Linked DNA regions of Coraliomargarita algicola. Each later gene encodes a partner of the first gene's protein in a complex. Links are inferred from orthologs where the notes say so. Each region holds a gene or a part of one and is shown on either strand. Other genes may lie near its edges.

The links. Proteins that work in one complex are often made in the same cells at the same time.
Region 2: the proteins of tsaE (region 1) and tsaD are in contact, whole or in part, in a crystal structure (PDB 6N9A), measured with the Thermotoga maritima proteins. The link is inferred for Coraliomargarita algicola from one-to-one orthologs. Residues at the interface, in WP_004082108.1 of Thermotoga maritima: Leu37, Gly38, Lys46, Lys57, Val59, Lys60, Ser61, Thr63, Phe64, Thr65, Leu66, Met67, Val69, Pro71, Tyr82, Arg83, Leu84, Asp86, Asp88, Phe89, Asp93, Ile128, Asp130, Glu131, Arg134; in WP_004082750.1 of Thermotoga maritima: Cys10, Asp11, Arg49, His50, Leu82, Gly84, Gly135, Gly136, Glu154, Thr155, Leu156, Asp157, Asp158, Ser159, Glu162, Asp165, Lys166, Arg169, Leu170, Tyr175, Lys213, Thr214, Leu217, Tyr218, Gln221, Arg222, Asn324.

Annotation. Positions count from the first base shown.
Region 1 is NZ_CP138858.1:3,571,469-3,579,357, forward strand. The notes cover bases 2,094-5,075. They hold tsaE (tRNA (adenosine(37)-N6)-threonylcarbamoyltransferase complex ATPase subunit type 1 TsaE), read right to left. Parts: upstream 3,819-5,075; coding sequence 3,369-3,818; downstream 2,094-3,368. Other genes in these bases: SH580_RS14665 (transglutaminase TgpA family protein), read left to right, coding at 2,094-3,361; thiL (thiamine-phosphate kinase), read right to left, coding at 3,815-4,795; SH580_RS14680 (exodeoxyribonuclease III), read right to left, coding at 4,818-5,075. In the rest of the region: SH580_RS14655 (AAA family ATPase), read left to right, coding at 1-40; SH580_RS14660 (DUF58 domain-containing protein), read left to right, coding at 49-1,200; more of SH580_RS14665, read left to right, coding at 1,175-2,093; more of SH580_RS14680, read right to left, coding at 5,076-5,603; SH580_RS14685 (type IV pilus modification PilV family protein), read left to right, coding at 5,920-6,354; SH580_RS14690 (PilW family protein), read left to right, coding at 6,366-6,932; SH580_RS14695 (DUF7305 domain-containing protein), read left to right, coding at 6,943-7,889. UniProt on the Escherichia coli protein: Required for the formation of a threonylcarbamoyl group on adenosine at position 37 (t(6)A37) in tRNAs that read codons beginning with adenine.
Region 2 is NZ_CP138858.1:3,814,073-3,819,359, reverse strand. The notes cover bases 2,454-5,287. They hold tsaD (tRNA (adenosine(37)-N6)-threonylcarbamoyltransferase complex transferase subunit TsaD), read right to left. Parts: upstream 4,468-5,287; coding sequence 3,439-4,467; downstream 2,454-3,438. Other genes in these bases: SH580_RS15765 (SAM-dependent methyltransferase), read left to right, coding at 4,593-5,287; murD (UDP-N-acetylmuramoyl-L-alanine--D-glutamate ligase), read right to left, coding at 2,454-3,360. Also shown: putative lipid II flippase FtsW, read right to left, coding at 1-698; SH580_RS15780 (LysM peptidoglycan-binding domain-containing protein), read right to left, coding at 744-2,060; more of murD, read right to left, coding at 2,095-2,453.

The DNA.
Region 1 (7,889 bases):
GTTAACGCAGATCGCGGCGCGCGTGGCGGAGCCCGTATAGCATAGCTGATGGCTGATTCGCAGATAGAGTTGCGTCGCTGGCATGATTGGACGGACCCCGACTTTTTTATGGAGGGGCGTCAGCAAGAGCGCCGTATTCTACCTCTATTCTTACGGCAGATTTTGCCGAGGCCAGTGCAGCGTACGAAGCTGACGTTTACCGGGTGGATGCTGATCATTGTTGCTTTGGGGATTGGTTCGGCCGCGTATAACACGTCCAGTAATATTCTCTTCATGACACTTTCTTTGCTACTGAGTAGTTTGGTGCTCAGCGGTATTTTGGCTCAGGTCAATTTCCGTAAATTACAATGGAGCTTACAAGCACCTGAGCACTTGCAGGTGGGCGAAGTTGGCATGGCTGAGGTCGTTTTGAAGAACGGGAAGCAGATTTTTCCATCGATGAGTGTGGTCTTTCGCGTCAGTAGCACGGTGGCGCCGGCGGGCGAGTCTCTGTATTTGAAGCATTCCATTGCTGCGGGGAATTCGACCTCGCTGGAGTGGACATTTGTGCCGAAACAACGTGGGGCGTTTTTAGTGCAGCTACATGGGGTGGAGTCATATTTTCCATTCGGATTTTTGCGTAAGGGCGTGGGGGATTTGGTCGAAGAAACGATCTGGGTTTGGCCGACACGTGTGGACTACAGTTTTCATCCAGTGGTGGATGGGCGTCGTTATCAAGCGGGGATCTCGCGTCGGCTCGCTGGAGCTGGAAGCGACTTGCTCAAGGTGCGTCCATACGAGGCTGGTGATCCGCCGCGCTTGATTCATTGGAAGGCGACTGCGCGGATGAATCAATTGATGGTGCGACAACTGGCACAGGAAGGGCAGAGTGGTTTTTACCTGCGGATTGACCGGTTGGGGCGTGATTGGAATGAGGCACAGGTGGAGACTTTATGTTCAGTCGCGTGTGCACTGGCTGAGGATCTTTTTCACGCGGGGCGTTTGGAGACGGTGAGTGTGGAGGACGAATCGATTGCGGTGCGTGGCATGCGTGAGGTGCACGCGTTTTTTGATCTGCTGGCACGCTTGCATCTGAAGCCGGGTGCCTCTTCAGTAAATTCCGAGATGGGCACTGTTGGCCGAAATTGGATCACATTCAGACCGTGCGGGGAGAGCGGAGTGACGATACATGTCAATGGCGAACAAGCAGGTGAGGCTTAGCACGGAGGAGCTACATGAGCTGAAGCAATTAATGGGAGCGCTACTGGCGATGCTCTCCTTTTGGTCCTTGTTTTCTCTGGATGTCGAGAGCATGTCTATGTTGCTACTCGGCGGTGCGGTGGCGCTGGTGGCTTTTTGCTGTCCGCGCTGGGTTGCGCGTATTCCTACGTTGGTATGGCGTTGGGCGGGGCCCGTCATGTTGCTGTTGATCGGCACCGATTTTATTCTGAATATCCCCGAGTTTATTCCACCCCTGGTGCGCATGGTGGTATTGCTGATCATTTATCGGATGTTGGCCCCGCGCAATTTGCGAGAAGACAAGCAAGTGATTTTGCTTTGTCTCTTCTGTGTGGTGATCTCCGGGGTGCTGACTGTTTCTCTCTTGTTCGCAGTGCAGATCTTACTGTTTGCACCTTTAGCGATGGCACTGCTGTTCGTGATTTGTTTGCTTGATCGTGGAAAAGAAGCGAAGCCGCATGTAATCGACTGGGAGCAATTTCAATGGTCTTCGTTCATTCGTAGGGTCTGGCGAGTATTGGACCTACGGATTATCCTGTTGTGTGCGGCTATGTTTGCATTGGTCGTCGCGGTTTCCAGTTTGCTCTTTATTTTGACGCCGCGTTTTGACTTCAATCGGGCGATTCCATTTTTGGAGCTAAGTACTCAGGCGCGCTCCGGCTTCAGTGAGGATGTGAGACTGGGGGATGTGAGTGAGATTCAGGAGGATAACAGTGTGGCGCTTCGCATCGACTTACCAGGGATGGAGGCGGTGAGTGCGGCTCCTTATTGGCGTATGTTGGTGTTGGATAAATATAGCGATGGACGCTTCCGTGTGTCGCACAGCCTGCGTGCCAAGCCATTTCGGATATTTGAAGAGCGGCGGGAATTGAGTTCTACAGCCTTGCCCTTATCGCAGCGTCGTGGGGAGCTGTGGACGTTTTACATGGAAGGCGGGATTAGCCGTTACTTGCCATTGCCAGGAGATTATGGCCTGCTGCGTTTTCAAAAGTTGCAGAATATCGAATGGGTCCCCGAGGTAAAGGTGCTGGGCTTGGATTCGGTTGGGCAAAATGTATTTTCCTATCAGGTCGAGGACTTGAAATTTAATTCACGTTTTGCGGCGGGGGAGCGTGAGCGTGCGATCTTGGATTCGCTACCCTTGGAGGTGGAAAGTCCAGTCGAGGGCGAGGAAGAGAGACTGGCCTATCCGTTGACGACCTTGGAGTTAAGCATGTCTGCTCCATCGAAGGATGTGTTGGGCGTAATCAATCAGGAGATTTCAGGTGGAGCCGAGCTGAATGCGGCTGATTATAGCCGTGCTACGACGAGTTATCTCTGGCAGCATTTCGCATATTCACTGATGCCGGATATTGAGTGGTTTATGGGAAACGATCCGATTGTTTCTTGGTTGGAATCCGGTTCTCAAGGGCATTGCGAGCTGTTTGCGGGCGCTTTTATACTTCTGGCGCGTGAGGCAGGTTTTCCCGCACGAATGGTGGTCGGCTATGCCGGGGGCTCTTGGAATACCTTGGAGGATTATTTTGTGGTTCGGAATCGCGATGCGCATGCCTGGGTGGAAATTTATGATGCTGAAGATCAAAGCTGGCTGCGGGTGGACCCCACGCCTGGCCGTGGATCGAGTGACCCTGAGATGATGGTGCAGGGGAGTATGGCCTTTGATTCCGGTTGGTCCGCCTGGGTAGATAGTTTACGCATTCAATGGTATCGACGAGTCGTGAATTTCGAACAAAAGGATCAAGTCGAGTTGGCGGCGACTTTGAAGGATGTGCTGTTAGATTATTATGTGGCCTTCAAGGAGGGCTTGAGTCGCTGGGGCCTGCGACTTAAGTCGTGGTTGTTGCATCCGTTGAAGCTGGGGAGTCTTCGGCCACTCGCGATGCTTATGGTGGGCATCGTAGTGCTTGGGGCCGTATGGCGCGGTCGCTATTGGCTGCTGGGCCTGCTCTATCGCTTCCTGCGGCGACCTAAAGCGCTCGATCCAGTTCGTCGTCAAGCTGGGCGCTATATGATTCGCTTGAAAGCGAAAGGTATCGAGACGGAAGTGATGGCAGAATTGCAAGCGCTCCGCTTTGGCCCCGAGCAGAGTTTGCGAGTTGCCAAACCGGTATTTATCAGGGCCCGTCGAGCTTTAAAAAGGTGAGGCGATTCTAGCTTGAAGCCTGTGATGCCATACGGATCTGGTGGCTTTGGTCGGAATTGATCGTCAAGTATAGGTGCCAGGTATCTTCGGGGAGGGCATCGGGTATACGCTCGGGCCATTCGACTGCAAAGCACCAAGGCGCTTTTAAAAAGTCCTCAATCATGAGGGCGTCCAACTCTGCTCCAGAATTGAGGCGATACGCATCCAGATGGATGAGTTGTCGCTCGCCTTGGTAGATGGTGTAGAGGTTATAGGTCGGGCTTGTGACGGCTTCCTGAATGCCCCAAGCTCGGGCCAGGCCGCGGACAAAGGTTGTTTTGCCCGCACCGAGATCGCCGTGTAGGGCCAAGACCGAATCCGCTGGCAGTAATGCGGCCAGCTGTCCAGCCAGGGCCTCGGTCTCGGCTGCCGTGTGGGAGCAGATTCCGTGGCGCAATTGTTGCAATATATCGATCATGATCCGCTCAGATGTTCAAAACCTCGAATCCATGGCAAGGCTTCTTTGCTACTCGCGTCGAGATAGCGGGCCTCGCCTATACGGGGCTCTAGTTTGCCGATGCGTGTGAGTGGGGTGTTGGGGAAGCGTTGCTTCCAGTCGGCTTCAAAGGCTGCCTGTGTGGTCCCGCATCGGAGGGTGAGCAGCAGTTCGTAATCTTCGCCATCGCAGAATGCGTGTTCTATGGCCGAGTGGCCGGTCTCTTGGGCGCGGCGAAATGCATCAGAGGCGAGGGGGAGCGCGGGCAGGTCCATGTGTGCGGCACAGTCTCCTGGGAGCAGGGCATTGAGATCTTTGGCGATGCCGTCGGTGATATCCATCATGGCACTACAGACGCCGGATTGCGCGAGCCACTGCCCCTCGGCCAAGCGGGGCTCAAAACTGTAGTGTTTATGATAAATACTGCCTCCCAGGCTGCCAGTTACGTAGATGGCATCGCCCTGTTGGGCGCCACGTCGTAAGAGTGCTGTTTGGCCCCGCATGTGTCCCGTCAGACTGAGTGCGGCGGTGAACTGTCCCGAGGGGAGGGTGCTGATGTCGCCGCCTACTATGGGCACTTGGTAGCGCTCGCAGGTCTGACGGATGCCTTGGATAAATTCGCATAACCAGTCGAGACGCAGATTGGGAGCGCAGAGCAGATTGAGAAGAGCTGGGCCGGGGTGCCCGCCCATTGCGGCGATGTCGCTGAGGTTGCGCTTGATCAATTTGGCACCGGCGGATTGTGCACTGACTGTTGTATCAAAGTGTCGCCCAAAACTGACGCTATCGGTTGTCAATAACTGGCGGTCGATATGCGAGGTGTCGATCACTGCGCAATCATCGCCCATGCCGCATGGGCTCGGCGGTGAAACCTCTGAGCCGAGCCATTCTCCGATGGCAGCGATCAGTTTCACTTCGCCCAGAGAGTGGATGGAGGCGTCGGGCAGGTCGGTGAACATAGTGATGCAGCAGGCGAGACGTTTAGCTCAATTGTAGCAGCACGGGGCAGTGGTCGGAGCCGATGACTTGGTCGAGTATGTCAACATGTGCAATACGTTCACTGAGTGCTTGTGATACGCAGAAGTAGTCAATGCGCCACCCGATGTTTCTTTGGCGTGCGCCTGCGCGGTAAGACCACCAACTGTAGCGTTCCGTTGCATCCGGGTTGATTTGGCGGAAAGTGTCGATAAAGCCGGCTTCAATAATGGCATCGAAGCGTGCGCGCTCTTCGTCGGTGAAACCCGCGTTTTTGCGATTGGTTTTCGGGTTGGCGAGATCGATCTCGGTGTGTGCAACATTGAGATCGCCGCAGAAGATGACCGGCTTGCTTTGTTCTAGATTCTTAAGGTAGGCGAGAAAGTCGACATCCCACTCGCTGGTGCGATAGTCGAGCCGGCGTGGGCGCTTATTTTCGTCGTGGTTCTGTGAATTTGGGGTGTAGACTGTGACCAAGTAGTAATCTTGAAATTCAGCTGTGATGACACGTCCTTCGTTGTCATGTTTCTCGATGCCGAGTCCGTATTGCACCGAGAGTGGTTTCGTTTTCGACAGAATCGCAGTGCCGGAGTAGCCCTTTTTTGTGGCGCAGTTCCAATAGACGTAGGGGTAATCGTCGAAGTTGAAACCATCGACCAGGTCGGCGGAAATTTTAGTTTCCTGGAGGCAGAGCACGTCGGGTTGCTCATTCGCTAGAAAATCGAGAAAGCCTTTTTTGAGAACTGCCCGCAGGCCGTTCACATTCCATGAGAGTAATTTATGGGTTGCCATGATGGGCAGCTTCGACGGCTGCTTGCTGTAGGGCAATCCGGAATCGCGGAAAGTTGTGAAGAATCGAGTCACTCGAGGATTTTTATACGAGTGAGTCTATTGTCTATATTTGAGACTGTTAGAGGAAATGTATTTGAGCCTCTGTTACCGTTGTATTAACGCTAATTTGAATAAGTGAAACACTTAGTGGTCCGGCTCCCAGATACGTATATTTTGAGGTTTTTGATTCGTCCTGTTGTGCTAAATCTATGTTAAAGGGCTCCTGTTCAGTGCTTTAGGATTGAGGCCTATTTTTGAAATAGGGAGTATTGCCTATATGAAAGGGATTCGACTACAACGTTCTACGGGATTCACTCTTACTGAGGTGGTCGTATCTATGGGCATTTTCACTATAGTGATTGCTGGAGGGCTTGCGGGTGTGCGCCGTGGCTTCGATATCCTGCACGACTCGCGTAATTACACTCGTGTCTCTCAAATTCTTCAAAGTGAGGTTGAGACATTGCGGACGCTGTCATGGGTGGAATTAATCGAGTTGCCGGCCGATGTTGAGATTTCGGTGGATACCCAGTTTGATACGAAGGCTTACGATATGTATTCCGTGAGTCGTCTGATTGAGGAGGAGCAGGATGATTTGCGTCGAGTCGTGGTGGGGGTGAGTTACCAAAATGCTCAAGGGCGCGAGGTGACGCTGCAATATGTTACATTCTTTGCCAAGGGTGGGGTGAACGACTATTATTATAGAACCATATGAAGGACTTAGGTATGAATTTAGTAGCTCCTTGCCGTCGTGGTTTTACTTTGGTGGAGCTCATTGTGTCCACTGGCGTGTTCGGAATCGTGATGGCGTCGATCGTAAGTACATTTATCGTATTTGCTACTAGCTCCACCGGAGTGGCTGCCTATACACAAATGAGTCGTGAGAGTCGTAAAGCCCTGGAATACTTTTCGCGTGATATTCGTTCGGCTAGTGATGTGACGACAGCTTCGCAGCATCATTTGATTGTGAAAGTGCCTGAAGATTCGTTTTATAACGGTGGTACGGTGCAGTATGCTTTTGATGAGGACATGGGCATCTTTAGTCGCATTGTTCGGGACAAACTTGGTGTGGTTAGCTCGAACGAGATTTTGCTGGATGGCGTCGAGCAATTTACTTTTGGGTTCTTCGATCCTTTGGGGGAGTCGTTAGAGCACTCGAAGGAATCATTGCTGTTATCTGTTAAGAGTGTGCAGATCGATGCGGAAATGATCCGCCTGGTGTCGCAGGCGCAGGCAACGGATTATATTATTTCTGCCCGGGTTATGATGCGAAATCGTCCAGTCACCAAGTGAGAGCTGTACTATGAACTATTCTATTTCTACCAAGAATCGCTCTCGTGAGCGAGGATCCGCTCTGGTCACTGCAATGATATTCAGTTTTGTGGTTATGACTTTGATGGGGAGTTATCTATATTTGACGACTTCAGAGTATCGGGTATCCACAAGGTCATATCTACTGGGGGCCAGTTTTAATTTAGCTGAAGGAGGGGTGGACCGGGCCTTGCATGCGCTGAGTCAAGCCGATCAATCCGGTTGGCTTTCGGGGACAGACGCGGATGGTCGCCCGTATTGGGCTCAGCGTTTCGGTCCATATGATTTGGAAGGGAATATCGAGGGATACATTAATGTTGTGATTCTCAATCCAAATGGATCTACCCCTGAGATCTTCAGTGAGGGCGAAGCGGCGGGGCATGTCGCGGGTGTGGTCTCTAAACAGGTTCGGGTATCGCTAGCCAGTGGCTTTTATCCATTTATTAATGGTTTTAATTCTAAACAAGGGATTGTATTGAAGGGGAATAACGTGACGTTTGATAGTTACGATTCACGCGATGGCAGTTATGGGTGGAGCAACATCAATTCAGAGATAACTGTGGCGACCACTTCAGTTGAAAGTGATGCGATCGATATAGGGAATGCAGACGTCTATGGCTATGTTGCTACGGGGGGCAGTCAGCCGAATGTTGGCCCTAATGGTTCTATAACCACCTATTACAATCCGGGCGAAGTAGACCTTAGCCGCATCACTACTGATTTTTATGCCGAATTCCCAAGCATCAGTGTGCCTGCGCTTAATTCGCCGGTGAGATCGATGCCAAGTTCAGGGACGATTGCAGGTGGTGATTATGAGCTGAGCTCTTGGTCTATGTCGGGGAGGAGAACCCTTAGGATTGCTGGTGATGCACGTATTGTGGTTACGGGAGATATCAGTATCTCAGGCAAGTCAGGCATCGAGGTCGCCGATGGTGCCAC
Region 2 (5,287 bases), 240 kb from region 1 along the record:
TAGGCGCTATCGCTGCGATTACCTTCCACATCCAAAAAAGAAGTAATGCGCTGCAATCGCACCGGATCTAAGTAAACGGCGACCGAAAACCCCGTCAACGCAAGCACCGCTGTTGGAATTAAATACTTCAGGTGCACGCCTGCCAAAAAGAGCATACAGCCTCCGACAGCACCACATAGAAACGCAGTGCCAAAGTCGGGCTCCAAAATGATACAACCACAAAAAATACCTAGCAGACAACAAGGATACACATAGCCCTTCAAGAAGTGCCCCAAGTCGCGGCGATGGCTGGTCAAATAATGCGCCATCGCAAAGAGCAGCCCCAACTTCCCAATCTCAGATACCTGCAAGCGCATGAAACCAAAATCCATCCAACGACGTGCGCCATTCACTTCCACCCCAATACCGGGCACGAGCACCAGCCCCAATAAAATGATCGAAGCAGCTGCGAGTAAATAGGCATACTGCCGCAAGGCCTCCAAATTGACCATCATCGCAATGCCTCCAGCCACTGTGGCCAGCGCCAACCAAATGAGTTGCTTACGCAGCAAGACCGTCGGGTCATCGTGCATCGATTGCGATGCACTAAACAGTATGACTAAGCCTAAAAAAGTAAGCCCTACGACTATAAAGATAATAAAGAGCCCAATCGGCGGGATACGCCACGAGGAATTAGGCGAAGCCGTACGGGCGCTCATTATGAATACAGAAGTCTCTCAGCTCCAGGAAGTCAGCGAGGAAGATTACTCTTCCAGGCGGATGACAGGGATCTCGACTGCACCGTCGAACAAATCGTCAGACTGAATATCAGTCACTTCCCCTTCAACCAGAGGATCGGCTTCGATCACAGTAATCTCCACTGGGCCCGTGCTGGCCGCAGGTCGAAAGGAAGATGTCGTAATCGGTGCGGCCGGCACAGTCGAAACAGTTGTCGGACGCGTAACCGATGCAGATGTATTCACAGCAGCGGTGGGTGCGACCACCGTCTCTGTGCGTGAGTCCACATTGTTAGCCGAACCCGATCCACTGACTTTAAGCACTTGACCAACTTGCAACTTGCGGGGGTCTGTAATGCCATTGAGTGCTAAGAGTTCGCCGGAGGTCATACCGTATTTACGCGCAATCGTCGCGGGATACTCTCCAGCTTTAACCGTGTGTGTGCGACCACCAGCAACATTGTTGGTCGTGGCCACGTAAGTGACAGCGGGCGTGCTGCGGCTACTGGAAGTTGATGGTGCGGCAGGCGTCGCTGCAGCACGACTGCTCCCCTCGACCGGCAGGATAAGCGTATCCCCTACCCGAATCAGGTCTGAAGTCATATTGTTAGCAGCTTTGATCGCACGCACAGAAGTGTTGTGTTGGCTAGCAATCTTCGAGAGGGAGTCACCACGCTTCACGGTGTAACTCGTGCTGGCCTGATTGAAAGAGGATGGCTGATAGGTGTCAGCGCTAACAGTTTTCACAGTCGCAGTGCCCCCTTCGACCGGAATCTGGATTTGCTGACCGATCTTCAAAATAGAATTTTTATTCAAACCATTGGCTGCATAAAGTTCATTGAGTGAGATATTGTAACGCTTGGCGATCGACCAAAGGTTATCGCCCTTTTTCACAGTATAGGTCTCAAAAGAATCGCCAGCGACTTGGACAGTCTGACCACCAGTGCTGAGTGGTGCGATCGGTGCGATATCATCGAACTCACCAAATTCACTGCCCGAGCTATCGGGGGCATAACGGCCATCATCAAAGCCAGCGTTAAAGGCAGCATCCAAACCAGTAACCTCAGAGTCCACACGCTTCGCCACAATCAATCCTTCAGTGTGACGAGATGCACCTTCCACAGAGGTTTTAATAGTGCGCCCCTGATTATAAGCCATGGTGCGCTCAGAACCACTACTCGGTGTGCTAGCTAAAGTGCGCGAAGGTGTCGATACCTGAGTCGATGTTTGAGTATAAGTCCGCGTGGGCGGTTGCTGACTACGGCAACCGGGCTGAACCAATAACACTGCGATCACACCGAAATGAAGACCGAGAACACAACCGAAAACTTTAGATACTTTCATGATAAAATGGAGATAATGCCTGCAATCCAGCATACTAGCTAGCATTGCGTGTATTCTTCAAACTTAAAACCATGTCAGTGAAGCTTTTTCCACGGTCGGCATAGGAGCTAAATTGATCGAAACTACTGAAGCCGGGACTCAACAAGACATTTGCCTCGGGAATGCCCTTCGCAAGCTCTACTGCAGCGTAGACGGCGTCAGCAAAGCATGGATGCACGTGAACAGAATCGAGCGAGCCTTGCAAAGCCTGGGCCAATCGTTCAGCGACCTCCCCATAGACGACGGCGGCATTCACATAGTTGGACAACTCATGCGCAAAAGCTTCAACATCGCCCCCCTTGGCACGTCCGCCTCCGATCCACACCACAGGTGGCCCCACCGACTCCAGCCCCGCCAATGTCGCATGAAAATTCGTGGCTTTGGAGTCATCCCAATAGTAAACACCATCATACTCCGCCACCATCGCAAGGCGGTGCGGCGCAAGCGTAAATGCATTGGCGGCCTCGATCAGCTGAGCTGACGACTTACCTAGCAACCACCACATCTCCGCTGCCAGCGAGAAGTTCTCCGAATTCGGATAACGATGAAATACGGAGGCCCGATCCAACTTGAAGAGCAGAGCGCTGTCTTCATCGGCCACACAGCAAGCGTCATACACCTTGCGCATGCTCTCCATAGTTTGGGCGACCTGCTTCCCGACCACGCAGATCCCATTCTTTTTCAAACAATCAAACAGCAGAGCTTTGGCATTAAAATACTGAATCATCGACCCGTAACGATCCAAATGATCTTCGGCGAAATTTGTCCAGAGTAGTGCGTCTAACTGCAATCCGTCCGCGAGTTCCGCCTGAAACGAACTAATCTCAAGTACCACATACGCACCAGGCTGATTTGCGCTCGAAAGCACTGCATCCGAAAAGGTATAACCAATATTCCCTGCAGCGACACTCACCTCTCCCGCGACTTTAAGCGCGGCATCAATCAGCCCGGTCAACGTGGTCTTACCATTGGTTCCCGTGACCCCAATGACCTTGCCTTGCCAGTAGCGAGCAGCAAAGGCAAGTTCACTCAAGCAGGGCCGCCCCGAAGCTTCGGCCAAGACCCGCCAAGGATGCTCCTGCGCGAAGCCGGGACTGAAAACAAAAGCATCAAACTCAGCCAAATCATCGGCTCCAAAAGTCGCCCGATCTCCTTGCCCGGCCTCATCAATGAGCACGGTCTCAAGATCATGGTGATTGGCGAGGCGGCGCGCCGCGAGAGCACTCTGCCCCGCACCAAATATAGCACAGCGTCTGAACATCCCGCGTAATCAAACCACCCACAGACACATTGGCAACGACCCGTTTCGTCAAAAAAACGTAATAAACAACTCTGCGACCTACTGCCCTGCCAAGCGCAAAGCAGGCTCGATGCTAAACGCCCCCTGCGCCAGTCCCGCAGGATCCGCAAAAGCCGCAAATGCAATCATAGCAGCATTATCGCCGGTGTGCTTGGGCTGCGCAATATGACACGACAAGCGAAAGCGCTTAGCCAGCCGCTCCACTGCCGCGCGAAGCGCCTTATTATTGGAGACACCTCCGGAAAGTCCCAGGCTGCGGTCCTGACCGGCCTGAATCAAATGCTTGGTTTTCCCCACGAGTTGATCAATCACCGCAGCTTGGTAGCCCGCGCAAATATCCGGCATCGCCGCTTCGAGTTCGGCATCGCCCATTTTCTCAAGTCGATAGCGCAAGCTGGTTTTTAGCCCGGAAAAACTAAAGCGGCGCTCATTTCGCGGCGCGATTGCTTTGGGGAAATCGTATATCTTAGCATTTCCGGCTGCTGCCAATCGCTCCACTTGAGGTCCGCCCGGATAGGGCAAACCCAGCAGCTTCGCACCTTTATCCAATGCCTCGCCCGCGGCGTCATCCACAGTCTCCGCCAACACTGTCAGCTGTTGATTCGTATCAATCTCAAAAAGTATAGTATTCCCCCCCGAGACAATGAGCCCAAGGTGCGGCAAGAGCGCCTGAAAGGCCTGCGGGTACTCCGCCGGGGCTTGCTCGTGCAATGCGATAAAGGGCGAGTAGGCATGACCGCGCAGATGATTCACTCCGACCACTGGCAGCTCCCATGCCACCGCAAGACTTCGCGCAAATGCGATGCCCAAGGCCAGGCAACCAGCCAACCCCGGCCCGTGCGTGACCGCGATCTGCGTAATCTCACCACGATCCGCGCTTAAGCCAGCGGCAGAAAGCAGCGGAAAAAAATTCTTCAAATGCTCACGACTGGCGAGATCCGGCACCACTCCGCCATATTCCTTGTGCAAATCGATCTGACTGTGCACCCACTCGCCCACTATCCCACGGGCGGGATCCAACCGAGCCAGTGCCGACTCGTCACAAGAACTTTCAATCGCCAAAATCATCTCACTCTAAGTATGCGCGTGTGACGATGCCTCAAGCATTTAAGCACTCAAATAAGAATTCCCCAGCGATTGCATTTAGTGGTTTCATAGTCCGAATGATTCCACATAGATTCCGTCTGCCTCCTATGAAAAAAGCCCAGACGACAGTTGAAGACATATTACGCACACGCTGCCAATCCGCACCAATCAGCTACCGCGACTATATAGAAATCGCCCTCTACAGTGAAGACTACGGCTACTACACACAGTTAGCGCAACGAGTCGGACGCAGCCCACAGCATGATTTTTATACCGCCGAGAGCCTGGGACGAGTCTTCGCCACGCTCGTGAGCACTGCCGCCGCCGACCTACTCCCCGCAGGCACCGCTGCTGAAAGCACATTCGTCGAAATCGCCGCCGAACCGGGCTGCTCACTACTGAGTCAATTAGCCCAACACCCCTTTCGCGCCGAACGAGTCATCCGCCAAGGAGAAGCCATACAAATCGAAGGCCAAGCCGTCATTTTTGCCAACGAGTGGCTAGATGCCTTGCCCTTTCATCGCTTAATCTTCCGCAACGGAGCTTGGCGTGAACGCGGCGTCGGCCTCGACAGCGACGGCACACTGGTAGAAGTGCTACTGGATCAGCTCACACCTGCGGTCGCCGCGGTGGCCCAGCGTCTACCCACACACATCGAGGATGGCTACGAGCTCGACCTGCCCTTGGAAGCGGAAAGCGCACTGGCTGCACTATTAGCCCAAGACTGGAAAGGGCTCTTGCTCTTCTTTGACTACGGCCGCACCTGGACGGCCCTATTACAGGATCACCCCTCAGGCACCGC